3 regions of the Tatumella sp. UCD-D_suzukii genome follow, and region 1 is predicted to be linked to each of the others. Evidence: predicted binding sites of a transcription regulator. Region 1 holds the regulator's gene; each other region holds the start of a gene.
What was found. The regulator LexA, encoded in region 1, represses DNA repair genes until DNA is damaged. The targets are predictions, from matches to a motif close to TNCTGTATGTACATACAGNA.
Positions count from the first base shown of each region.

Region 2: mutH (DNA mismatch repair endonuclease MutH) is a predicted target of LexA. The motif match lies at 3,036-3,055, and genes of this name have one in related genera.
Region 3: sulA (SOS-induced cell division inhibitor SulA) is a predicted target of LexA. The motif match lies at 4,775-4,794, and genes of this name have one in related genera.

Region 1 is NZ_JFJX01000001.1:32,556-40,070, reverse strand. It holds gene CG67_RS00185 (hypothetical protein) at 1-138, opposite strand, end outside; gene zur (zinc uptake transcriptional repressor Zur) at 185-703, shown strand; gene dinF (MATE family efflux transporter DinF) at 727-2,049, opposite strand; gene lexA (transcriptional repressor LexA) at 2,221-2,835, opposite strand; gene CG67_RS00165 (diacylglycerol kinase) at 2,932-3,309, opposite strand; gene plsB (glycerol-3-phosphate 1-O-acyltransferase PlsB) at 3,419-5,857, shown strand; gene ubiA (4-hydroxybenzoate octaprenyltransferase) at 5,923-6,807, opposite strand; gene ubiC (chorismate lyase) at 6,816-7,343, opposite strand; gene psiE (phosphate-starvation-inducible protein PsiE) at 7,501-7,515, opposite strand, start outside.
Region 2 is NZ_JFJX01000049.1:207,227-214,741, reverse strand. It holds gene CG67_RS09210 (NADP(H)-dependent aldo-keto reductase) at 1-811, opposite strand, end outside; gene CG67_RS09205 (YgdI/YgdR family lipoprotein) at 930-1,154, opposite strand; gene CG67_RS09195 (TerC family protein) at 1,336-2,046, opposite strand; gene mutH (DNA mismatch repair endonuclease MutH) at 2,119-2,805, opposite strand; gene rppH (RNA pyrophosphohydrolase) at 3,489-4,016, shown strand; gene ptsP (phosphoenolpyruvate--protein phosphotransferase) at 4,029-6,275, shown strand; gene lgt (prolipoprotein diacylglyceryl transferase) at 6,411-7,292, shown strand; gene thyA (thymidylate synthase) at 7,289-7,515, shown strand, end outside.
Region 3 is NZ_JFJX01000053.1:16,387-23,901, reverse strand. It holds gene fabA (bifunctional 3-hydroxydecanoyl-ACP dehydratase/trans-2-decenoyl-ACP isomerase) at 1-321, opposite strand, end outside; gene CG67_RS10060 (Lon protease family protein) at 391-2,139, opposite strand; gene matP (macrodomain Ter protein MatP) at 2,310-2,771, shown strand; gene ompA (porin OmpA) at 2,860-3,915, opposite strand; gene sulA (SOS-induced cell division inhibitor SulA) at 4,263-4,766, opposite strand; gene CG67_RS10040 (TfoX/Sxy family DNA transformation protein) at 4,973-5,611, shown strand; gene yccS (YccS family putative transporter) at 5,608-7,515, opposite strand, start outside.

The DNA of each region.
Region 1 (7,515 bases):
TACTATAGCATAGAAAAACGGCAGTTCGGGGGTGACCGCAAAGCTTCCCCCCGGGCCACGAAGTAAAGGCAACCTGCAGGCAGCGAATGTCGCCCGCCGCCCTCCGCCATAGAGGATCAGCATTAACGCGCCAGCCATGCTAAGATAGCCCGTTACCGCAGATTATTCGTTGGAGAAAGCCATCATGCAACAGCAACTTCCCGCTCAGATCCTTGCCGAGGCGCAGAGCCTCTGCCTGAAACGTGGGGTACGTATGACACCCCAGCGCGCAGAAGTGTTACGTCTGATGGCCGAAGAACAAGGTGCGATCAGCGCCTATGACCTGCTGGATAAACTGCGGATCAGCGAGCCACAGGCCAAGCCACCGACAGTCTATCGTGCGCTGGATTTTCTGCTGGAACAGGGGTTTATTCACCGGGTGGCATCCAATAACAGCTATGTGGTGTGTCCGCACTTTGAACACCCGTCTCATACCTCTGTGATGCTGGTCTGCGATAACTGTGCTTCGGTGAGCGAACGTCATGCTGAAGGGGTGGAACATCTGATTGTCACCCAGGCAAAGCAGGCGGGTTTTGTTCTGCGCCACAGTGTGATTGAAGCCCATGGCTTGTGTGTGAAATGTGCAGAGATCGCGGCCTGTGATAATCAGGAGCAGTGCCAGCATGATCACAGCAGCGAAGTTAAAAAACGGGCAGGCCGCTAACTCCCCGTGAGTTCAGTGAAGGGTCAGTGATCAAACCAGGTTCCCCTGCGCTGATGTTGCTGCCAGCAGTGCCAAAGCGTGATCCCCCGCAATAGCATAAAGACACAGAGCGCCAGCCAGAGGCCGTGATTACCCAGCCAGGGAACGCTGCACAATGTCAGGCCATACCCTGCCGCGGCAATCGCCATACTGTTACGCATTTCCCGTCCGCGCGTGGCACCGATAAACAAACCATCCAGTAAATACCCGCCGACGCCTGCCAGAGGCAGAATAACCTGCCAGATCAGGTAGTGATCCGCCAGATGGCGAAGGGAAGGCAGTGAGGTCATCATCGCAATGATGTACTGCCCGGCCAGCGCATACACCAGCGAAAAGAGCAGTGCGACAATGCCTGCCTGACGGCAGGAGGCGCGCCAGACTTCATGCAGTTTTCCGGCTTCACGCGCCCCGTAGGCTTCTCCGGACACCGCCTCCACCGCATAGGCAAATCCATCCAGTGCATAGGCGGTAAACGTAAGAAACATCATCAGCAGTGCATTCACCGCAACGACCTGTGCTCCCATCCGGGCACCGATAAGAGTCAGGGAAGCAAAGCAGACCTGCAACAGTAACGTCCGCAGGAGAATATCGCGGTTCAGGCCCAGCAAACGTTTAATATCGCCACGCCAGCCCTCCAGCAGTAAACGTACCGATATCTTGCGCCGACGAAATACCTGCAACACCAGCAGAACACCGACCAGCAGCGAGACATATTCAGAGATCACTGTGGCCGCCGCTGCCCCCCGGACACCCAGATGCAGGTGCAGAACAAACCATACTTCCAGCAGAATATTGACCAGGTTACCGGCCACCAGCAGGATCACCGGAGCCCTGGCATACTGAACGCCCAGCAGCCAGCCAAGGAGCACCAGATTCGCAAAGGTCGCTGGCGCACTGAGCCAGCGCATACGGATAAACACACGAGCCTGTTCCAGCGTATCCGCATCACCGCCGATCACTCCGCTGGCCAGCTGGCTGACCGGGTCACGCACCACAATAAAGATGAGCCCGGCCACCAGACTGATGATCAGTGGCTGAGCCAGTGCCCTGGCAAGGGCGGCTGAATTTCCGGATCCCCATGCCTGAGCCGTCATCCCCGTCGTACTCATACGCAGGAAAAGCAGCAGCATAAACAGGAAGCTGGTGACCGTAGTACCGATGGCAACACCGCCCAGGTAGATAGCACTGTCCAGATGCCCGATCACCGCGGTATCCACCAGTCCCAGTAACGGAACCGTAATATTGGATAACACCATCGGTAATGCCAGTCGCCAGAGTTTTTTGTCGGTGGTATTCAAAAAGGACATGGATTTTCCTGACAGAGCACAGTGTCTCCGCCGGACGGGGAAAAGGTGACCGGCGGACGAACGCTGATAGCCGCAGAAGCAACTCAGCGTAGTGTATTAGGGTGCGGGGTCAATCTTAGCGACCGGAGTGACTCTCTGCCGGTCACCGGCTGACGGACAATCGCCCGTCAGTTACAGCCATTCTCCGTTACGAATAACACCCACGGCCAGCCCTTCCACCGTCAGGTTCTGTTCGCGGACATCCACCACAATCGGAGAAAATTCGCTGTTCTCAGGCAATAACTGTACCGTATTCCCCTGTTTTTTCCAGCGTTTCACGGTCACTTCGTCATCGATTCTGGCCACCACAACCTGCCCGTTACGGACATCCTGGGTTTTATGAACCGCCAGCAGGTCTCCGTCCAGGATACCGATATCTTTCATCGACATCCCGCTGACACGTAGCAGAAAATCAGCCCCCGGCTTAAACAGCCCGGGATCGACCTGATAGTGGCTTTCAATATGTTGCTGGGCCAGCAGAGGTTCGCCCGCAGCCACCCGGCCAATCAGAGGCAGACCTTCCGGCGTTTCTTCTTCCATCAGCAGGCGGATACCGCGTGAGGCTCCGGAGACAATCTCAATGACACCTTTACGTGCCAGGGCTTTCAGATGTTCTTCTGCCGCATTCGGGGAGCGAAAACCGAGGCGGGCAGCAATTTCCGCACGTGTCGGCGGCATACCCGTCTGTTGAATATGGTCGCGAATCAGGTCATAGACCTGCTGCTGCCTGCTGGTTAATGCTTTCATCCCGCCCCCTGGTTGTTTATACAGTCGCTGTGAGTATATACAGGTCTTTCGGAAATGAAAACCAAAAACCGTCATAAAACAAACAACTGTCGGTCATTATCCCGCCAGTGACCACCATTGCCAGAGCACACTTCCCCAGACAAACACCGCAAGCAGGATCGCCAGTAATACCGCGGCCGATCCCAGGTCTTTCGCCCGTCCGGATAAGGGGTGTATTTCCGGGCCCAGCCGATCGACCACGGCCTCTATCGCACTGTTGATAATTTCAACGATCATAATCAGCACCACCGAGCCAATCAGCAGAATACGTGAAACCGTATCCACATCCAGCCAGCCGGCAATGACGATGGCCACGATAGCCACCACGGTTTCCTGCCGGAAGGCCGCCTCATGCTGCCAGGCAGCCCGCAACCCCTGCCATGAATAGCCGCTCGCCTTCACCAGACGCCGCCATCCCGTTGTCCTTCCTGCCATTCGCCCGCTCTCCTGTTAATTTTCAATACTGCACCTGGTCACAGATCTTCTTTGCAGTTTCTGGTATGATTGCGCCGCTTTGCTATCAAAAGAGGCTCCGGATTTATCTATGTCAGGCTGGCGTAAACTTTATTATAAATTACTAAGTATTCCATTATCTTTGCTGGTAAAGAGCAAGGTGATCCCGGGTGATCCTGTGGCCGAACTCGGTCTGGACCCTACCCGCCCTATTATCTATGTATTTCCCTATGATTCCAAAGCAGATCTGCTGGCACTTCGTACCGAATGCCTGAAGCATGATCTGCCGGACCCTTTAGAACCTCTGGAAATCGACGGCAGTTTGCTACCGCGTCATGTCTTTATTCATGACGGCCCGCGGTTATTGCCTTATTTCACTCCGAACCAGGAAACCGTGAAAATTTTCCACGATTATCTGGATCTGCACAGGAATAATCCGGCGCTGGATGTTCAACTGGTGCCGGTGTCGGTAATGTTTGGCCGGGCGCCAGGCAAGGAAACTCAGGGGACGCAGACACCATTACTGCGTGAACTCAACGGATTACAGAAATTCTGTGCCATCCTCTGGCTGGGGCGGGATAGCTTTATCCGCTTCTCCCCGAAAATGTCCTTACGCCAGATGGCCGATGAACACGGTACCGACCAGTCGATTGCTCAGAAGCTTTCCCGGGTAGCTCATATTCATTTTTCCCGCCAGCGTCTGGCTGCTGTCGGTCCGCGTCTACCGGCCCGCCAGGATCTGTTCAACAAGCTGCTGCAATCCAAAGCGATTGCGAAAGCCGTTGAAGACGAGGCCCGCAGTAAGAAAATCTCTATCGAGATGGCCCGGAAAAATGCAGTAGCCATGATGGAAGAGATTGCGGCTGATTTCACCTACGAAGCTATCCGTATCACCGACCGCGTGATGGGCTGGTTGTGGAGTCGCTTGTATAAAGGGATCAATGTCAGTGGTGGCGAACGTATCCGTCAGTTAGCTCAGGACGGCCACGAGCTGGTCTATGTGCCCTGCCACCGCAGTCATATGGATTATCTGCTGCTCTCTTATGTCCTTTATCATCAGGGGCTGGTACCACCGCATATCGCGGCCGGCATCAACCTGAACTTCTGGCCTGCCGGTCCGATTTTCCGTCACCTGGGCGCGTTCTTCATCCGACGGACGTTTAAAGGCAATAAGCTCTATTCCACCGTTTTCCGTGAATATCTGGGTGAACTGTTCAGCCGTGGCTACTCGGTAGAATATTTTGTCGAAGGCGGCCGTTCCCGTACCGGGCGTCTGCTCGACCCGAAAACCGGCACACTGACGATGACACTGCAGGCGATGTTACGCGGAGGGAATCGTCCTATCACACTGGTACCTATCTATATTGGTTACGAGCATGTGATGGAAGTGGCCACTTACGCCAAAGAACTGCGCGGTGCGACCAAAGAGAAAGAGAGTCTGCTGCAGATGCTGCGCGGGCTACGCAAGCTGCGTAACCTGGGTCAGGGCTATGTGAACTTCGGCGAACCACTGCCGCTGGTCAATTACCTGAATACCCATGTCCCGGAATGGCGTGATTCTATCGACCCGATAGAATCACAGCGTCCGGCATGGATGACCCCGGTCGTCAATGATGTCGCACAGCAGATTATGGTCCGTATCAATAACGCCGGTGCTGCCAATGCCATGAACCTGTGTGTGACGGCATTACTGGCGTCACCACAGCGTTCCCTGACACGCGAACAATTGCTTGATCAACTGAGGTGTTATACCGGTTTATTGCGTAATGTTCCGTACTCTGAAGGCAGTACTGTGCCGGATATGAGCGTTGAAGACCTGCTTGACCATGCGATGAGCATGAATAAGTTCACCACCGAACAGGATAATATTGGCGACATTATTATTCTGCCGAAAGAGCAGGCGGTGCTGATGACCTACTACCGCAATAACATTCTGCACCTGCTGGTGATGCCATCCCTGATTGCTGCCATTATTCAGCAACACGGCACGCTGCATAAAGAAGAGTTATTGCGTCAGGTCTCCCTGATTTATCCGATGCTCAGGAGTGAATTATTCCTTCGCTGGGATAAAGAGCAGTTACCGGAAGTGCTGGACCGCCTGTGCGGAGAGCTGGTGAACCAGTCACTGATCACTCAGGACGGTGAACACTATTCTGTTCAGCCGGCACGCCATCGGGTGCTCGGCTTACTGGCCGCAGGGGTACGGGAGACGCTGCAACGCTACGCGATCACCTTTGCGATCCTCAATGCCAAACCGACGATTAACCGCGGAACGCTTGAGAAAGAAAGCCGTACTCTGGCACAACGTTTATCCGTACTTCACGGGATAAATGCGCCGGAGTTCTTCGACAAGGCAGTATTCACGGGGTTAGTACTCACTCTGCGTGATGAAGGCTATATCCGTGATAAAGATGATGCGGAACCGGAGAAAACCCGGGGAATGCGTCAGATATTGCTGGATCTGACGACCCGCGATGTTCGCCAGACGATTGAGAATGCTATTGAGTCTGAGGCGGAACCTTCAGCCTGATCCCTGTCCACTAAAAAAGGGCGTTCCTGAGGAACGCCCTTTTTTTTACCGCCAGACGATGACGCTTACATCAGATTAATAAAAGGCAGTGTGCTGAGTACCACACCGACAAAAATCACCAGTCCGACATAATTGTTATTCAGGAAGGCGCGGAAACAGGCCTGACGCTCCCGACCGATAGCCAGACGTTGCTGATAGATAAAGAAGCCAGCGGCGACCAGTAACGACAGATAATAGCAGCCATTCAGGTGCAATAACCGACCCGTCACGGCCAGCAGCGCCAGAGTCGCCACCTGCAGCCCGCCAATAATCAGGCAATCATATTTCCCGAACAGGATCGCGGTCGACTTCACCCCGATTTTAAGGTCATCATCGCGATCCACCATGGCATAGAAGGTATCGTAGGCCACTGTCCAGCAAACATTCGCCAGGAATACCAGCCAGCAGGAAAGAGGTAAGTCCCCACTCACTGCCATCCATGCCATCGGGATGGCCCAGCCAAAAGCCGCCCCCAGCACCACCTGCGGCAGATGGGTGTAGCGTTTCATAAAAGGATAAGCACTGGCCAGCAGGATGCCGCCCACCGAAAGCAGGATGGTCATACCACTCATGGTAAGCACCAACAGAAATGCCACCAGTACCAGTGCCACAAACAGACCTTTCGCTTCACGTTCGCTGATAAGCCCGGCAGGTAACGGGCGCTGACGCGTACGCTCTACATGGCCATCGACTTTCCGGTCAGCATAATCATTGATCACGCAACCTGCGGCACGCATCACAATCACGCCCAGCACAAAGACGACCAGAACCTTAAAAGGAGGCAATGTCCTTCCCGAGAGCCACAAAGCCCAGAGCGTCGGCCAGAGCAGCAACAGTGTTCCTATGGGTTTATCGATACGCATCAGGCGCTGATAGGCCTGGAATTTGGTGAGTTTTATGGTGTCCTGCACGGGGTTTGTTATCCTTTCGCCCGGGGTGTATACGGTGGTGAATGTGGTAAAAACATTTCTGTGAGTATCAGAGGTTTGCCTGAGAGCCGTAACAATGAATACCGTCCCCGGAGAGAGCCGCTGTACCCCGGGACAATAAAATCCCGGCTCAGTAAGGGAGAGGAAAACAGGTAACGTCCCAGCGGGGACTCACCAAGACTCATCAGGGATTTTTCCGGCCCGCTCAGGGTATCTTCCGGTAAAATAGTTCGCCCGGCCAGCCAGGGATGACCATCTCCGTACAGAATCACTTCGCGTAACCAGAATCGGGTCTCGTTATCAAAACCGGAATACCCGGATTCATGTCCGAGTAACGCCTGCCTGCCGACAAAACCTTCTCTGACCACTTTCACCGTCAGTTCGCGACAATAACGTTCCAGACGGACTGTCATCGACGTTTCTTCTGACAGCCAGTCAGATAACTCAGGAGTGAGTTTCGGAGAAGACAGCGGTAGCCACTGCAACTGATACAGCTTGCGCAATTCCTGTGCAGACATTGTTACTCTCAGAAAACCGGTTAATAACCCTCTGCGCTGCCGGAAATAAACACAGCGCATGTCAGGGCTGAACTATACCAGACTCATGCGAATGAAGCAGGGTGTTCTGTGTAAAGCCCCGGAAGTCCGGCCTGCCGGGGCGACAGGACGAACCGGCTTATTCCCGCTTCAG
Region 2 (7,515 bases), on a different contig from region 1:
CAGACTGCTCACCGGAATATCGGGTAAAACGACTGAACAGAGTATTTCTCGCCCCGGCAGGTTGCCGGCCGTTCAGGTATTTTCCGCTCAGCGTACCAAAAGCCAGCGACGAATATGCCAGTAACTCCACCCCTTCATATTGGCTGATTTCTGCCAGACCGACTTCAAAACTACGATTCAGCAGACTATACGGGTTCTGAATGGTGACGATACGTGGCAGGTCATGCTTTTCTGCCAGTTGCAGGTAGCGCATGACACCCCATGCCGTTTCGTTAGAAACACCGATATAACGGATCTTCCCGGCACGGACCTGCTCAGTTAAAGCCTCCAGGGTTTCCAGCAGGGTGACCGGCACGTTCTCGTCGGTATATTCATATCCCAGACGCCCGAAAAAGTTCGCCGGTCGCTGTGGCCAGTGTAACTGGTAGAGGTCGAGGTAATCGGTATTCAGTCGTTGCAGGCTGGCATCCAGGGCGGCCCGGATATTTTTGCGGTCCAGTGCCTGGCCAGGCCGGATAGACGCATCATTACCACGGATCGGGCCAGCCACTTTGCTTGCCAGGACAATTTTGTCGCGGTTACCGGTTTTTTTCAGCCAGCTGCCGATATATTTCTCCGTCAGGCCCTGAGTTTCCGGGCGTGGCGGAACGGGATACATCTCGGCAGTATCAATCAGGTTAATTCCCTGGCTCAGGGCAAAATCGAGCTGCGCGTGGGCATCGGCTTCACTGTTCTGTTCGCCAAAGGTCATGGTACCCAGTCCCAGCTGACTGACTTCCAGCGAACTATGGGGAATGCGGTGATAGTGCATTGCTGGCTTCCTTCTGTGGTTACGGGTAAAAAAGGCCTTCCCGGACTATAACCGGCGAAGGGATAGCGCGAAAGGAAAATGTACCCGCGACTACCGCCGGAACAGCAGCAGGCTGAAATCAGCGTTCGATAATGCCGGAAATTTCATCCCCGTTGATCTGCACCTGATCCCCGGACTCGTCGGTATACCGGACGAGCCCTGTATCTTTATCGATTTCCGGTTTTCCGTGGGTCATAATCATACGGCCATCTTTCGTGGCCATTACATAATGGCTGCTGCAGCCGCCAAGTAGTATTGCGCTAAGCATAATGCCGCCGGCTGCAATGATACGTAATCCGTTCATGGCTCTCCTCTGTGCTGTTGTCAGTTTATTAGATGATATAGTAATAAATGATTTATCTGCTGCAGACAAACAGGAGCGTTCTGAAACCGATGATAACACGCAAAAAAACGCGAAAAGAAAGGATAAGACGGGACTCCGGCGGAAAGCGTCCGGGAAAGGGAGACTTTCCGCCGGAAGAGGATTAATGTGATTTCTTCTTAGTGCGTAACAGGTTAAGCAACTCTACCCCCATCGAGAAAAACATGGCGAAATAGATGTAGCCTTTCGGCACGTGTATCGACACACTTTCCAGCAGCAGGGTAAAGCCCACCAGGATCAGAAACGCCAGCGCCAGCATCTTTATCGTCGGGTGCCGCTCGACAAATTCTCCGATAGCCTTTGCTGCAAACATCATCATGACCACGGCAACCACGACCGCAGCCATCATAATAAACAGATGATCAGACAATCCGACGGCGGTGATGACAGAATCCAGGCTAAAGATGATGTCGAGCAGCATGATCTGGATAATCGCTCCGGCAAAGGAATGCACACGACTTTCGTGCACTTCTTCGCCGCCCTCGATAGTTTCATGGATCTCTTTTGCCGATTTCCAGATAAGAAACAGCCCGCCCGCCATCAGGATAAGATCCCGCAGAGAGAGAGCATGACCAAAAGCGGTAAACAGCGGATGAGTCAGTCGCACTACCCAGGCGATAGACGCCAGCAGTGCCAGCCGCATCAGCATTGCCGCCATCAGCCCCAGCCTTCTGGCTTTATCCTGTTGTTTTTCCGGTAATTTAGCCACTACCAGCGACAGGAATATTATATTGTCGATACCCAGAACCACTTCCAGCACTATCAGTGTCCCGAGCGCCAGCCAGGCATTGGGATCAGCAATCCACTCAAACATATTCACATCAATCCTAAACGAAATCTAAACAGAGAGTATAACCGCTCAGGATCCATCGGGGACAGAAAAAATTCACAGCAGAAAATGACGGGCCAGTAGCGGGCCGGTAAATGTTTTCTTCAGATAAAAACCGCGGGGCAGGGTCATGACAGGCTGGCCCTGCGCGCCAATGCCTTCCGTGAGGGCTTTACGGTTAGCCGCTTTCGGACGGATTTGCAGATACTGACCGTGGCGGGCGGTAATTTTATCCACGTCACCCAGTACAATCATCTCCATCAGTTCTTCCCAGTCTGCGCGCAACTGTTCTTCCTCTTCCGGGGAAGGGCTCCACAATAAAGGGGACCCTATCCGTCGTTGTTTCAGAGGAAGGGCGCGTTCACCTTCCACAGGTACCCATAACACGCGTGATAGCTTATGACGCAGGTGGCAGTTCTGCCATCTGACGCCGGTATTACCGGTTAGCGGTGCAACACAGACAAAGGTCGTTTCCAGTGGCTGGCCCCGGCTATCCACAGGGATAGTTTTTAGTTCGATTCCCAGGTGGGCAAAGTCCTGTTCCGCTTTACTTCCCGCTGTCGCGCCGAGATGCCATTCGATCAATGTCCCTATCCAGCCCTTATCCCGGCGCAGATCGGCCGGCACCGGCAGAGAGAATGCGGCAGCCAGTTCCTCCAGGGTTTGTCCGGCGAGCGCATAGGCTCGCTGCAGTAATACCTGTTCATTTTCCGGGGCGGCCAGAGGTGCCGGGGAGTCAGACATAATCCCTCGCTTTTTGATTAAAAAATAACCTGCCAGGAGGGCGGGTTTATTCGCGCGCCTGAATGCAGTGAGTAAATCCAATAATAGCATGATTCTGCGTACTTTTTTATGGGGCAGACGGTACCTCAGAGCATGGAGGGCCGGGCTTATACCTGTTTTTCATCGATAATAAACAGGATTATACGCAGAGTTATCCACAGAAAAATGGGATAACTGTATCTGGTACGGACTACTGGTTCTATTTACAGCCTTGACTTTGGCGGTCCGTACAATTTTTTTTGCGATGGTGGGTAACATATCACCATAATCTGTGGATAAAAATAGCGATGGTTACTTTTTGTTCGGTTGGTTAAGTTATTTGTGGCACACCCCGTAAAACCCTGCTTTTTACCCCATGTTTCATGGTTTAATTTCATGAAATATAAGGTTTTATTTTTGTTTTCTTTGCAAGGGGATTTGTCGGAGGTAGTGTGATTATTCAGGGAAATCCCGTGTTCTGCACAAAGCTATCCACAGAAAAGGTGCATAAAATTGTACTCTTTGATGGTCCTCTGTTTATAACTCTAAGGTTTTTTGTGGGTTATCCCTGATTTATTCTGTTGAATCCCTGCCAGCCAATGGTTTACCGCCTGTGAGTAGTATGAAACAATCAGGCTATCTGAAGATAGCTTTGAGGTAGTCTGGTGATCGATGATGATGGCTACCGCCCGAATGTTGGGATTGTAATCTGTAACAGACAAGGACAGGTTCTGTGGGCCAGACGTTTCGGACAACACTCCTGGCAGTTTCCTCAGGGGGGCATCAATCCCGGAGAAACTCCGGAACAGGCGATGTATCGGGAATTGTTTGAAGAAGTCGGGTTACATCGTAAAGATGTACGGATTATCGCCTCAACCCGTAACTGGTTGCGTTACAAATTGCCAAAACGTTTGGTGCGTTGGGATACCCGGCCGGTATGTATCGGCCAGAAACAAAAATGGTTTCTGTTGCAACTGCAATGCCATGAGAATGCCATTAATGTCCAGGGAAGCAGTACCCCTGAATTTGATGGCTGGCGCTGGGTAAGTTTCTGGTACCCGGTGAGACAGGTCGTTTCTTTCAAACGTGATGTTTATCGTCGTGTAATGAAGGAGTTTGCGACAGTGGTGATGTCTGCAACAGAGAATTCACTGCCACGCAGTCAACAGCCCGGCCGAAGAAAAAGAGGATAGAGCATGGCGCTGATGCTCACCCGGTTACGCGATATTGTAGAAAAGGTAGCCAGTGCTTCCAGACTCAATGAAGCACTTGAAATACTGGTGAATGAGATCTGTCAGGCGATGGATACCGAAGTCTGTTCGGTTTACCTGGCGGATCAGGAGCGTCAGTGCTATTACCTGATGGCAACCCGCGGTCTGAAAAAACCGCGCGGTCGCACCATTACTCTGGCTCTGGATGAAGGAATTGTCGGACTGGTCGGTCGCCTGGCCGAACCCATTAACCTGGCCGATGCTCAGAGCCATCCCAGCTTCAAATTTATCCCCTCGGTAAAAGAAGAGCATTATCGCTCGTTCCTTGGCGCGCCTATCATTAACCGCCGTCAGGTGCTCGGTGTTCTGGTGGTGCAGCAGCGGGAACTGCGCTCGTTTGACGAGTCCGAAGAGTCTTTTCTGGTCACCCTGGCGACCCAGGTCGGAACACTGCTTTCTCAGTCGCAGATAGGGCAGTTATTCGGGGTATTCCGTCAGAGTCGTATCCGCGCCATTGCCGCCTCACCGGGTGTTGCGGTTGCCCCGGGCTGGGTTGACCATATTCAGCCTACCCTCGAACAGGTCACCCAGGCCTCGACGCTGGATACCGTGCAGGAACGGGAACGTCTGTTACGCGCGATGAATGAAGCCGGCGACGAATTCCGTCGCTACAGTAAGCGCTTCTCCAGCAGTGTTCAGAAAGAGAGTGCGGCCATTTTTGACCTTTACTCTCACCTGCTGAGTGAGCCCCGGCTGAAGAAAGATCTGCTCAGCGAGATAGATCAGGGAGCCGTGGCCGAATGGGCCGTTAAAATCGTTATTGAGCGATATGCCGGGCAGTTTGCTGAGCTGAAAGATGCGTATCTGCGGGAACGCAGCGGAGACATTCGTGAACTCGGGCAGCGTTTACTGTTCCACCTTGACGACAGCCTGCACGGCACCAATGCCTGGCCGGAACGTTTTGTGCTGGTGGCGGATGAACTGACTGCGACGGCGTTGGCCGAAGTCCCTCCGGAACGTTTGATCGGGGTGGTCGTCCGCGACGGTGCGGCGAATTCTCATGCCGCTATCCTGACCCGTGCCATGGGGATCCCGGCGGTGATGGGGGCGGATATCCGTCCCGAACAGTTGCATAAACATCTGCTGATTGTTGACGGTTATCGGGGGGAATTACTGATAGACCCGGAACCGATACTGATTAAAGAATATCAGCGTCTGATCCGCGAAGAGAATGCGCTCAGCGAAACCGCTGAAACTGTCGCCGGGCAGCCGGGCACAATGAAACACGGCGAAGCCGTCACTATCCTGCTGAATGCCGGGCTGAGTGCCGAACTTGAGCAGACGATGGGCGACCGCGTCGATGGTGTCGGCCTGTATCGTACGGAAGTGCCCTTTATGTTACAGAGCGGCTTTCCTTCTGAAGAAGAGCAGGTCGCGCAATATCAGGGCATGCTGCAGGTCTTTAATAATAAGCCAGTGACCCTGCGGACATTGGATATCGGTGCCGATAAACAACTGCCGTATATGCCCATCAGTGAAGAAAACCCCAGCCTGGGCTGGCGGGGAATACGTCTCACCCTGGACCAGCCGGAAATCTTTCTGGTACAGGTCAGGGCGATGCTGCGTGCTAATGCCGCCTCCGGTAACCTTAAAATCCTGTTACCGATGATCACCAGCATTGATGAGATCGATGAGGCCCGCAAACTGATTGAACGGGCAGGGCATGAAGTGGAGGAGATGCTGGGCTACGAGATCCCGCGTCCTCAGGTCGGTGTCATGATAGAAGTGCCGTCGATGATTTTTCTGATACCGCAGGTGGCCCGTACGGTTGATTTTATTTCGGTCGGAACCAACGACCTGACGCAGTATTTGCTGGCGGTCGACCGGAATAATACCCGGGTAGCAAACCTGTACGATCCTCTGCATCCGTCGGTTCTGAAGGCGATGTATCAGATTAACTTAGAGGCCCGACGCCACAACCTGCCGGTCAGTGTGTGTGGTGAAATGGCCGGTGACCCGATGAGTGTTCCGCTTCTGACCGGGATGGGTTACCGCCATTTAAGTATGAACGGTAAAAACGTACCGCGGGTAAAATACCTGCTGCGTCACCTGGATAGTAACGAGACTGAACAACTGGTCGCTCAGGTTTTACAAGCCAGTACCGCGAGTGAAGTCCGCTATCAGGTGGCCGTCTTTATGGAGCGGCGCGGGCTAGGAGGGTTGATCCGCGGCGGACGTTAGCGGCTCATTCCCGTTTACATTTAGCCGCCCCGGGCCACGGGTGCCTGTGCTATCATGCGCAACTCTTCGCGGTCTTCACCGGTAAAATGGCTTTTCCGGTGACAGGCTTTCAGATAGAAAGAATAATGGTGAAAGATGACTAACGGCTATCTTGCTTTTCCAAAATTTGACCCGGTGATTTTTTCTATCGGTCCGGTATCGCTGCACTGGTACGGATTGATGTATTTGATCGGCTTTATTTTCGCTATGTGGCTGGCCGGACGCCGTGCCGATAAACCCGGCAGTGGCTGGACCCGCAATGAAGTAGAGAATCTTCTCTATGCCGGGTTCCTCGGGGTCTTCCTGGGCGGAAGGATCGGTTATGTGCTGTTTTATAACCTGCCGCTGTTTTTACAAAATCCGTTGTATCTGTTCAAAGTCTGGGATGGCGGAATGTCATTCCACGGCGGCCTGATAGGTGTCATCGTGGTGATGCTGGTGTTTGCGCGTCGTACCGGCCGCAACTTTTTCCAGGTCTCTGACTTTATTGCACCGCTGATCCCGTTCGGGCTGGGTGCCGGACGTCTGGGTAACTTTATCAATGGGGAATTATGGGGCCGCGTCGACCCTAACTGCCCATGGGCGATGTTATTCCCGGGGTCCAGGGATGAGGATCTGGCGCTGGTGGCTACACATCCGCAGTGGCAGTCATTACTGAACACCTACGGTGTTCTGCCGCGTCATCCGTCACAGCTCTATGAACTGCTGCTGGAAGGGGTGATCCTGTTTATCATCCTGAATGTATTTATTCGCAAACCGCGCCCGCTGGGAAGTGTGTCAGGTCTGTTCCTGATTGGTTACGGCGCTTTCCGTATCATTGTTGAATTCTTCCGCCAACCGGATGCCCAGTTGGGTCTGTTTGACGGTGTGATCAGTATGGGACAAATCCTGTCGATTCCGATGATTCTGGCCGGTGTGATTATGATGATTTGGGCTTACCGTAGAGGCTCACTGAAACAACCGGGTGAAGTAAAATGAAACAGTATCTGGAACTGATGCAGAAAGTCTTAAACGAAGGTGCATCAAAAGATGACCGTACAGGTACCGGCACGTTGTCGATATTCGGTCACCAGATGCGCTTTGATCTGCAGCAGGGCTTTCCGCTGGTCACGACCAAAAAGTGCCATATCCGCTCCATTATTCATGAGTTGCTTTGGTTCCTGAAAGGGGAAACCAACATTGCTTATCTGAAGGAGAATAA
Region 3 (7,515 bases), on a different contig from region 1:
CAGAGCACGGCCTTTACCTTCGGCACCCAGCCAGCCCAGATAAAATCCGACTAACTGCCACATGGCATCCAGTCCCAGGCAACCCGGCATCACAGGGTCGTTAACAAAATGGCAGGCAAAGAACCATAGGTCCGGAGTAATGTCCAACTCGGCTTCAACGAAACCTTTGTCGTAATTACCGCCTGTTTCAGACATTTTGATGACCCGATCCATCATCAGCATATTACCGGCAGGTAATGGAGGCCCATTCTCGCCAAATAACTCACCGCGTCCGGAGGCAGCAAGATCTTCTTTAGTATAGGATTCGCGTTTTTCTACCATGTCAGTTTTCTAACCTTAAATTTATGAAGGACGGAGAATAGCGTACACCTGTACGCTGAGCAAGTCCGATTAGTTCTGGTTGAACCAGTTCAGCCAGCGAAGCAGACCGGTACGTGGCCGTGGCTCGGGCAGCGTCGCCCGGGCAATCCGCTCCTGAATAAGAGATAACAGGTCATCATTGTCTTCATCAGTACGCCACTCTTTACCGGTGAGGATAGCTACAGCTTCATCAGCGCGGTCAATGGCCCACAGATGAAACTGGCCGGCTTTAACGGCATCAACGACGTCCTGGCTCAATGAAAGATGGCGAACATTGTTTTGCGGAATGATCACACCCTGTTCACCGGTCAGTTTGCGCTGCGCACAGACAGCAAAAAAACCTTCAATTTTCTCGTTAAGCCCGCCGACAGGCTGAACGTTACCAAACTGGTCAACCGACCCCGTCACCGCAATGGATTGTGAAATCGGTTGCCGGGATAAGGCACTAATTAATGCACAAAGTTCCGCAAGTGAAGCACTATCGCCATCCACCTCAGAATAAGACTGTTCAAAAACCATGGAGGCGCTGAAGGGGAGTTGTTGTTCAAGCTCCAGTTCAGAGATCAGATACGCCTGGATGATCATCATGCCTTTTGCATGCAGGTTCCCCCCGAGCTCCGCTTTACGCTCGATATCCATTACCTCACCATCACCATAGTGCACGACACAGGTAATACGTGAAGGTTCACCCCAGGGGCGAGGATGGCCCGGAAAGTCGAGCACAGACAGCCCATTAACCTGACCGATGGCCTCGCCTTCGGTCTCTATCAAAACCTGTTCTTCGCTGATTTCTTCCAGCATTCTTTCCGGCAGGTAGCTTTCACGCCACTGACTTTCCTCCAGAGCTCCCTGCAGGCTCTGTGCCGTGATATCGCCGCCATAAGTGAAGGCTGCGGTTAACTGGCGCCTTACCCAGCGCGGACACTGGGGGAGTAGTGTCTGGTCACCGGTATAGCGGCAACCTTCCATAATAAGTAACGGCCAGGCATCCTCTGAAAGCGCCGGAAGCCCGAGCCCCGAGGCCATGTCTCTGACCCATTCGCACCAGCGCGCCATGTCTTCATCGTCATTCACGCGCCACTGCGATTCGAACTCTGAGTAAAGCGCATCCTCCAGAAACTCCGGTTCCTGCTCGCTGAATTCAGCCAGCGCATCTCTGTCACCGCAGAGGATCAGTTTTACATTGAGGGGAATGGCCGGCAGTGAAGCGGGCAACGGACGCTTATCGTCCGGGGATAGCCATTCAAAATAGCCCCGGGAGATAAACGTTTTCAGTCGTAGCCACATTAGCGGCTGAGCCAGTAAAGTTCGCACGGACAGGATCAACGCACCGCCATTGGCTTCATGCAGTAAGCCTGGTTCCGGCGTCCAGTGGCCGGGTGTTCCCCGGACGACACCAAACAATTGCGCACTTTCAATCCATTCGGCATAACGTACTCCGGGCTGTTGTCTGAAAGTTGCGGTATCGGCCGGAGCGGGGGTAAGAGTCACCTGCCCCCCGGGCTGAGCCCGATAATTCCAGCCCCGGGATCCCTGCGCAGATTCATCAACCGACAGATATGCCTGAGCGATACAGGAAAGGTAATCACTGTTTTCCTGACTACGGATTATCAGTACCGGTGAATGTGGCTTGCATACCAGATAAGCCAGCGCATTCATTAATCTTGGCTGAAGGGATGACAGAATATCGTCTTCATCAGAGACAGACTGTGTGAAAGCAGACTGATAGCGGGAAGTATTCGGCTGCAAGGCTTGCCAGGGGAGTTGAGTTCTGATCAAAGTTATCGCATTTATCCGGAGTTAACAAACTATCGATTATACAGAAAATAATAGGATGAAACAGTGCGGTATAGAGACACCGATGCCGGTTATCCGCAAAATTAATCCTTACTACAGCAACACGAAAAACTGTTATTCTTAATCCGTGACCTGAAGATGATGAGATCCCGATGAAATATCTGCAACTTGAAAATCTGGAGTCCGGCTGGAAATGGGCCTACCTGGTAAAAAAGCATCGGGAGGGGGAAGCCATTACCCGGTATCCGGAGCACAGTGCCGCACAAGAGGCTGTGCGGTGGCTTATTTCTTTTGAACACCAGCCGGAAGATATTCATCAATGGATTGACCAGCATATGAACCCGGCACTGGTAAACCGGATGAAACAGACAATCCGCGCACGGCGTAAACGCCACTTTAATGCAGAGCATCAGCACACGCGTAAAAAGTCGATTGATCTTGAATATCTCGTCTGGCAACGACTGGCAGGACTGGCCCGTCGCCGTCACAGTACGTTGTCTGAAACCATCGTTCAGTTAATTGAAGATGCGGAACGAAAAGAAAAGTATGCCAGTCAGATGTCGACGCTGAAACATGACCTGGAGTCTATTCTGGGCCAGCCGGAGAAAAAATAAAGAACGTTTGCTTAGCCCTGTTGAGCCAACGGCAAAAAAAGGTCAAAAAAAACCCCGCATTCGCGGGGTTTTTTATTACGTGGTTAACTTAGCCCTGAGGCTGAGAAACAACGTCTTTGATACCTTTAACTTCGATCTCTACGCGACGATCCGGACCCAGACACTGGATCAGTGCTGCGCGGCCTTTCACGTTGTCACAGGTGTTGCCGGTAACAGGATCAGCTTTGCCCATGCCCTGTGCAGAGATTTTGTTTGAAGGAATACCTTTAGAAATCAGGTAGTTCACAACAGACTGTGCACGTTGCTCAGACAGTTTCAGGTTATATTTAGCAGAACCGATACGGTCAGTGAAGCCCAGAACAACGACAGAGCCGTCTTTAGGATCCAGTGAGCTCAGCTGAGTGTACAGCTGATCCAGCGCTTGCTGGCCGCTTGCTTTCAGAGTTGCTTTGTTGAAAGTGAACAGCACGTCTGATTTCAGAGTGAAGTGCTTGGTTTCAACAACAGGTGCCGGAGCCGGAGCCGGAGCTGGTGCCGGAGCAGCAACATCATCCTGACCGAAACGGTAAGAAACACCTACGCTCAGAGTAGCGTTGTCCGGACGCGCACCAACGGTACCTGCATCACCGATGTTGTTAACCCACTGGTAGTCCAGACGGGTTGCCCAGTTTTTGGTCAGAGCATATTCAACACCAACGGCTGCCAGTGGAGAAACACCGGTGTCGTGGTCGGAGTTACCGTTACGGAAATCTTTGCTATCTGCACGCCATACCATACCGCCCAGACGGGTGTAGACATCCAGATCGTCGGTCAGTGGGTAGCTCAGTTTAGCAGCCAGCTGTACGCCCTGTGCTTTGAAAGCACCGTGGTTGGTACCGTTGTAAGGCATACGGCCTAACCAGTCATAACCACCCTCGAAGCCCAGGTATTGGTTAGCCTGGTAACCTGCATAGGCACCAGCACCCAGCTGATTTTCATGCGGGTCGTTAGAGACGTTGTAGTTGTTACCGTAGAAACCGGTGTCATGGTACTGGGACCAGCCCAGTTTAGCACCAGTGTACCAGGTGTTATCTTTTGGTGCGGCCTGCGCTACGGTAGCGAAACCTGCCAGTGCCACTGCAATTGCGATAGCTGTCTTTTTCATTTTGCGCCTCGTTATCATCCAAAATAGGCAATGAGCAAAAATGTTGCTCTTGGTTGTAATCCTTCGCCGGGTGATTTCGCTCGATTTATACTCTGCCAAAAAAGGAGATTATTGAGCACCCTGGCGACGTAAAGTCTACAACGAGATTAGAAAGTTACAAGTAAGATATGATGTTGTACAGTAAAAAAACGGTAATTTTGACACATTAACTTACAATTGAAACTGAACTCCGAGCCCGGATGACAACTGGAATATCGGGTAACCCATTGCTGGCTCTGGAATGGTGAGTCACCCGGCTAATGTAATAATCTGCCGCTTATTTTTTATGAGAATAATCTTAAATAAGATTAATGTAGTAAGGACGAATGAATTTTCAATCGATTTTCCTGTCCGCCGGGAGAATCGAAGGTATTTTCTTCACGCATGATCAATCCCAGAGTATGACCTTCTATCGCAGCCTGTTCGAGTTCATGACGTTCTGAGTCGCTCAGCCCGGCCGGGAGCCAGGCGATGACCACACTGAAATTCCCCGAACGCAGCGCTTTAATCATGGCACTGACACTACTGATACGTTCTGTTGAGGCGATCTGCACACTCTTTTCCAGGGGCAACCCGGCCTGCTGAAGCCAGTGACGGCTGAGTTTATGTGCGGGAGTTAACCATAACTGCCAGCGCGACTGTTCACCAAGCTGTTTGAGTAACGGGAAAAGAAGCATATTCAGCAGGGCAGGGTTTTGCCCCTGATAACTTAACTCACTGATACAACCACGGGTGTACGAAGCCTGAGTCGATTGATGATGCATCTTAAAGGTTTTCGCTGTCAGTCGCTGAGTATGCATAAATTTAACCATCCGCAATTTACTGTATGGATATACAGTATTGCGGTCGTGGGTAAAGATCAACCATTTTTCTGAAAACAGATCGCAGAAACTAAAACTGATCTGTCTTTCCTGCATTTATTCATTGAACTGGTAATCGCTTTTGTTTAACTTCTAAGGTGTTGATAAATAGTATTTTATTGACAGCTATGCTATTGCCGGAACAAGGGAGGTTCGCGATGAAAACATCAGGCCAATGTATTGAAGAATCAAAGAAACAGCTTTCTGCACTCGGTAAAATCGAGTCCCGCACCCAGTTCGGCGGATACTCGTTATCTGTTGAAAAAGTGGTTTTTGCGCTGGTCAGTGAAGGGGAGCTTTATCTCCGCGCCAGTGAAAAAATGCAAACTTATCTGCAGCACAGACGACTGCAGCCCTTTATCTTTCACAAACGCGGACAGTGTGTCAGCCTCAATTATTATAAGGTTGATCCCGTGCTATGGCAGCAGTCAGACGCTTTGCTGGAGTTATCACACTGTTCTCTGAATGAAGCCAGAGCGCTCAGAGAGTCTCAACTCAGCCGGCAGAGGCTGAAAGATCTGCCTAACCTGAGTTTACGGCTGGAAATACTGTTGAAAGAGGTCGGTATTGCCTCGGCCAGTCACTTGCGTGCGACGGGAGCCAGGCAGAGCTGGGTATTGCTCAGGCAGAAGAATAAACATCTCGGATTGAAAACACTGTATGCGTTGCAAGGGGCCATCTTCGGACAACACCTGGAGGTGCTGTCCGTCGGGGTGAGGGAAGAACTGAAACACTGGTATCTGCAGTTTGAGCAGACCTCAGTACACTCAGCGCGCAAGCGCAGTAACGATTTTTAAAGGTGGTTTATCTCTTCTCTGACTGAGACCAGCTCCGGAAGGAGTGTCAGTACCAGGCCCACTTGCTGAAGAATGACAGGCTCTCTGCTGTCAGAACTGGCTTCAATAACCGTTATTTCTGCAAGGAGTGCATGCAGTGTGTCCAGCGTATTCTGCATGTTTGCAGAACCGGTCTGTAAAGTATCCCGGGTCAGCCTGACAGCATCATCCATCAGTTGTAAAAAATCACTCTGCTCTGTTTTTTCCCTGTGCGCGCCCAGCGCGGACAGGTAGCTCAGCAAACTGTGATTGAGACAGGAAATACGGAAGGCCGGATCTTTACGGGGATCATGACTGACTGTCGGGTCATTCATTCCGGAAATCACCAGGGCTAATTCAGCATCTGCATTATGTGCCTCCCTGCGGGCAATGCGGTATGACATACTGTTGTCCTTCCCCTGATGATACTGCGCTGCAATTGCTGACAGATAGCGGGCATTGGCCGCCATGGCTTTATCTGCCACTGCCGGTAATTGACGATAGCGCCAGTCCGGGAATATCCAGGCCACGGCCATCCACGCCAGAGCGCAGCCAAGGATAGTATCCACGATCCTCGGCAGGGCAACGTCAAAACCTTCACCCAGCAGGTTAAAGCTCAGTAACGCCAGCAAGGTGATAAACAGCGTAGCCTGTGCATATTGCACCTGACGGAAAACAAAAAACAGCACCCCGGACACCACAATCAGGATCAGAACCCCGGGAATAGAGGGAACCAGCCACAGCACCGGAAGACCAATGATTATCCCGGCCAGTGTTCCCATAATTCGCAAGGCAAGACGCTTTTTGGTCGCATTATAGTTTGGCTGACAAACAAACAGGCTGGTCAGTAATATCCAGTATCCCCGTTCCAGTCCGGCCAGTTGAATAAGGGCATAGCCCACGCAGAGGACCACTGATACCCGAACCGCATGCCGGAACAGCGACGACTTTGGGCTTAAATGACGGCTGAACCTGATCCGGATATCCTGCCAGCCGGTCAGCCCTTCCTGAGACAGATGAGTGTCGCTGTTCAGCCACGGACTATTCAATACCTGTTCCGAGGCGATAGAAAGCAGCTGGTCATCGATGGCTTTCAGATTACGTAACAACCACTGCAGGGCACGGGTATTGGGGTCCTGCGGATACTGAACTTTAAGGCGTATCAGCGCCTGATCCAGATGAAAGAATGCCCGTTCGAAGCGGTGTTCATGCTGGTACGGTTTTTTCAGGGTCACTGAATGTGCAATCTGGCGGCAGGCATTCGCCTGCATATGCAGTAACCGCTGGAATCGGAATAATATTTCGCTGTACCGCCATTCATTGCGCAACTGGTGGTACTGGACGTGGGAAGAATTCGCACGTTCATGAATTTCCTGGGCCGCAAAATAATAGAGCAGCGAACGACGGCTATTGCGGGCCGCCCGTTCGCCGTTCAGACGACTCTGTATGGCGGTTTTGGTGATATTAAATTGCGATACCAGCTGGCTGTTAGCCAGTGCGGCATCAATCAGTGAAGGTTCGTCACTGTCGCCGGTATCGGGGTCAAACAGATTAGCCTTCGCATCAAGATAGCCGGCCAGCTGAGTATATGTGGCCGCCAGTTGTTGCTGCACCGGCTGAACCGGAAACAGCAGGTGCATGATCAGTGTCAGGAAATTATACCAGAGTGCGCCTGCCAGCAATAATACGGGCTGAATATACCAGGCAGAGAACAGATGGATCCCCAGCATGGTATAGATAGCAATCAGCAGGGCGCCGAACGAGATTGTGGCATAGCGTTGCCCCAGCGCTCCCAGTAAGGTGAATACCCAACTGGAGACGGCAAGGCCAATCATAAACAGCGGCGGATAAGGGAACAGAATTTCGACCGAGACGGTCGCGATACA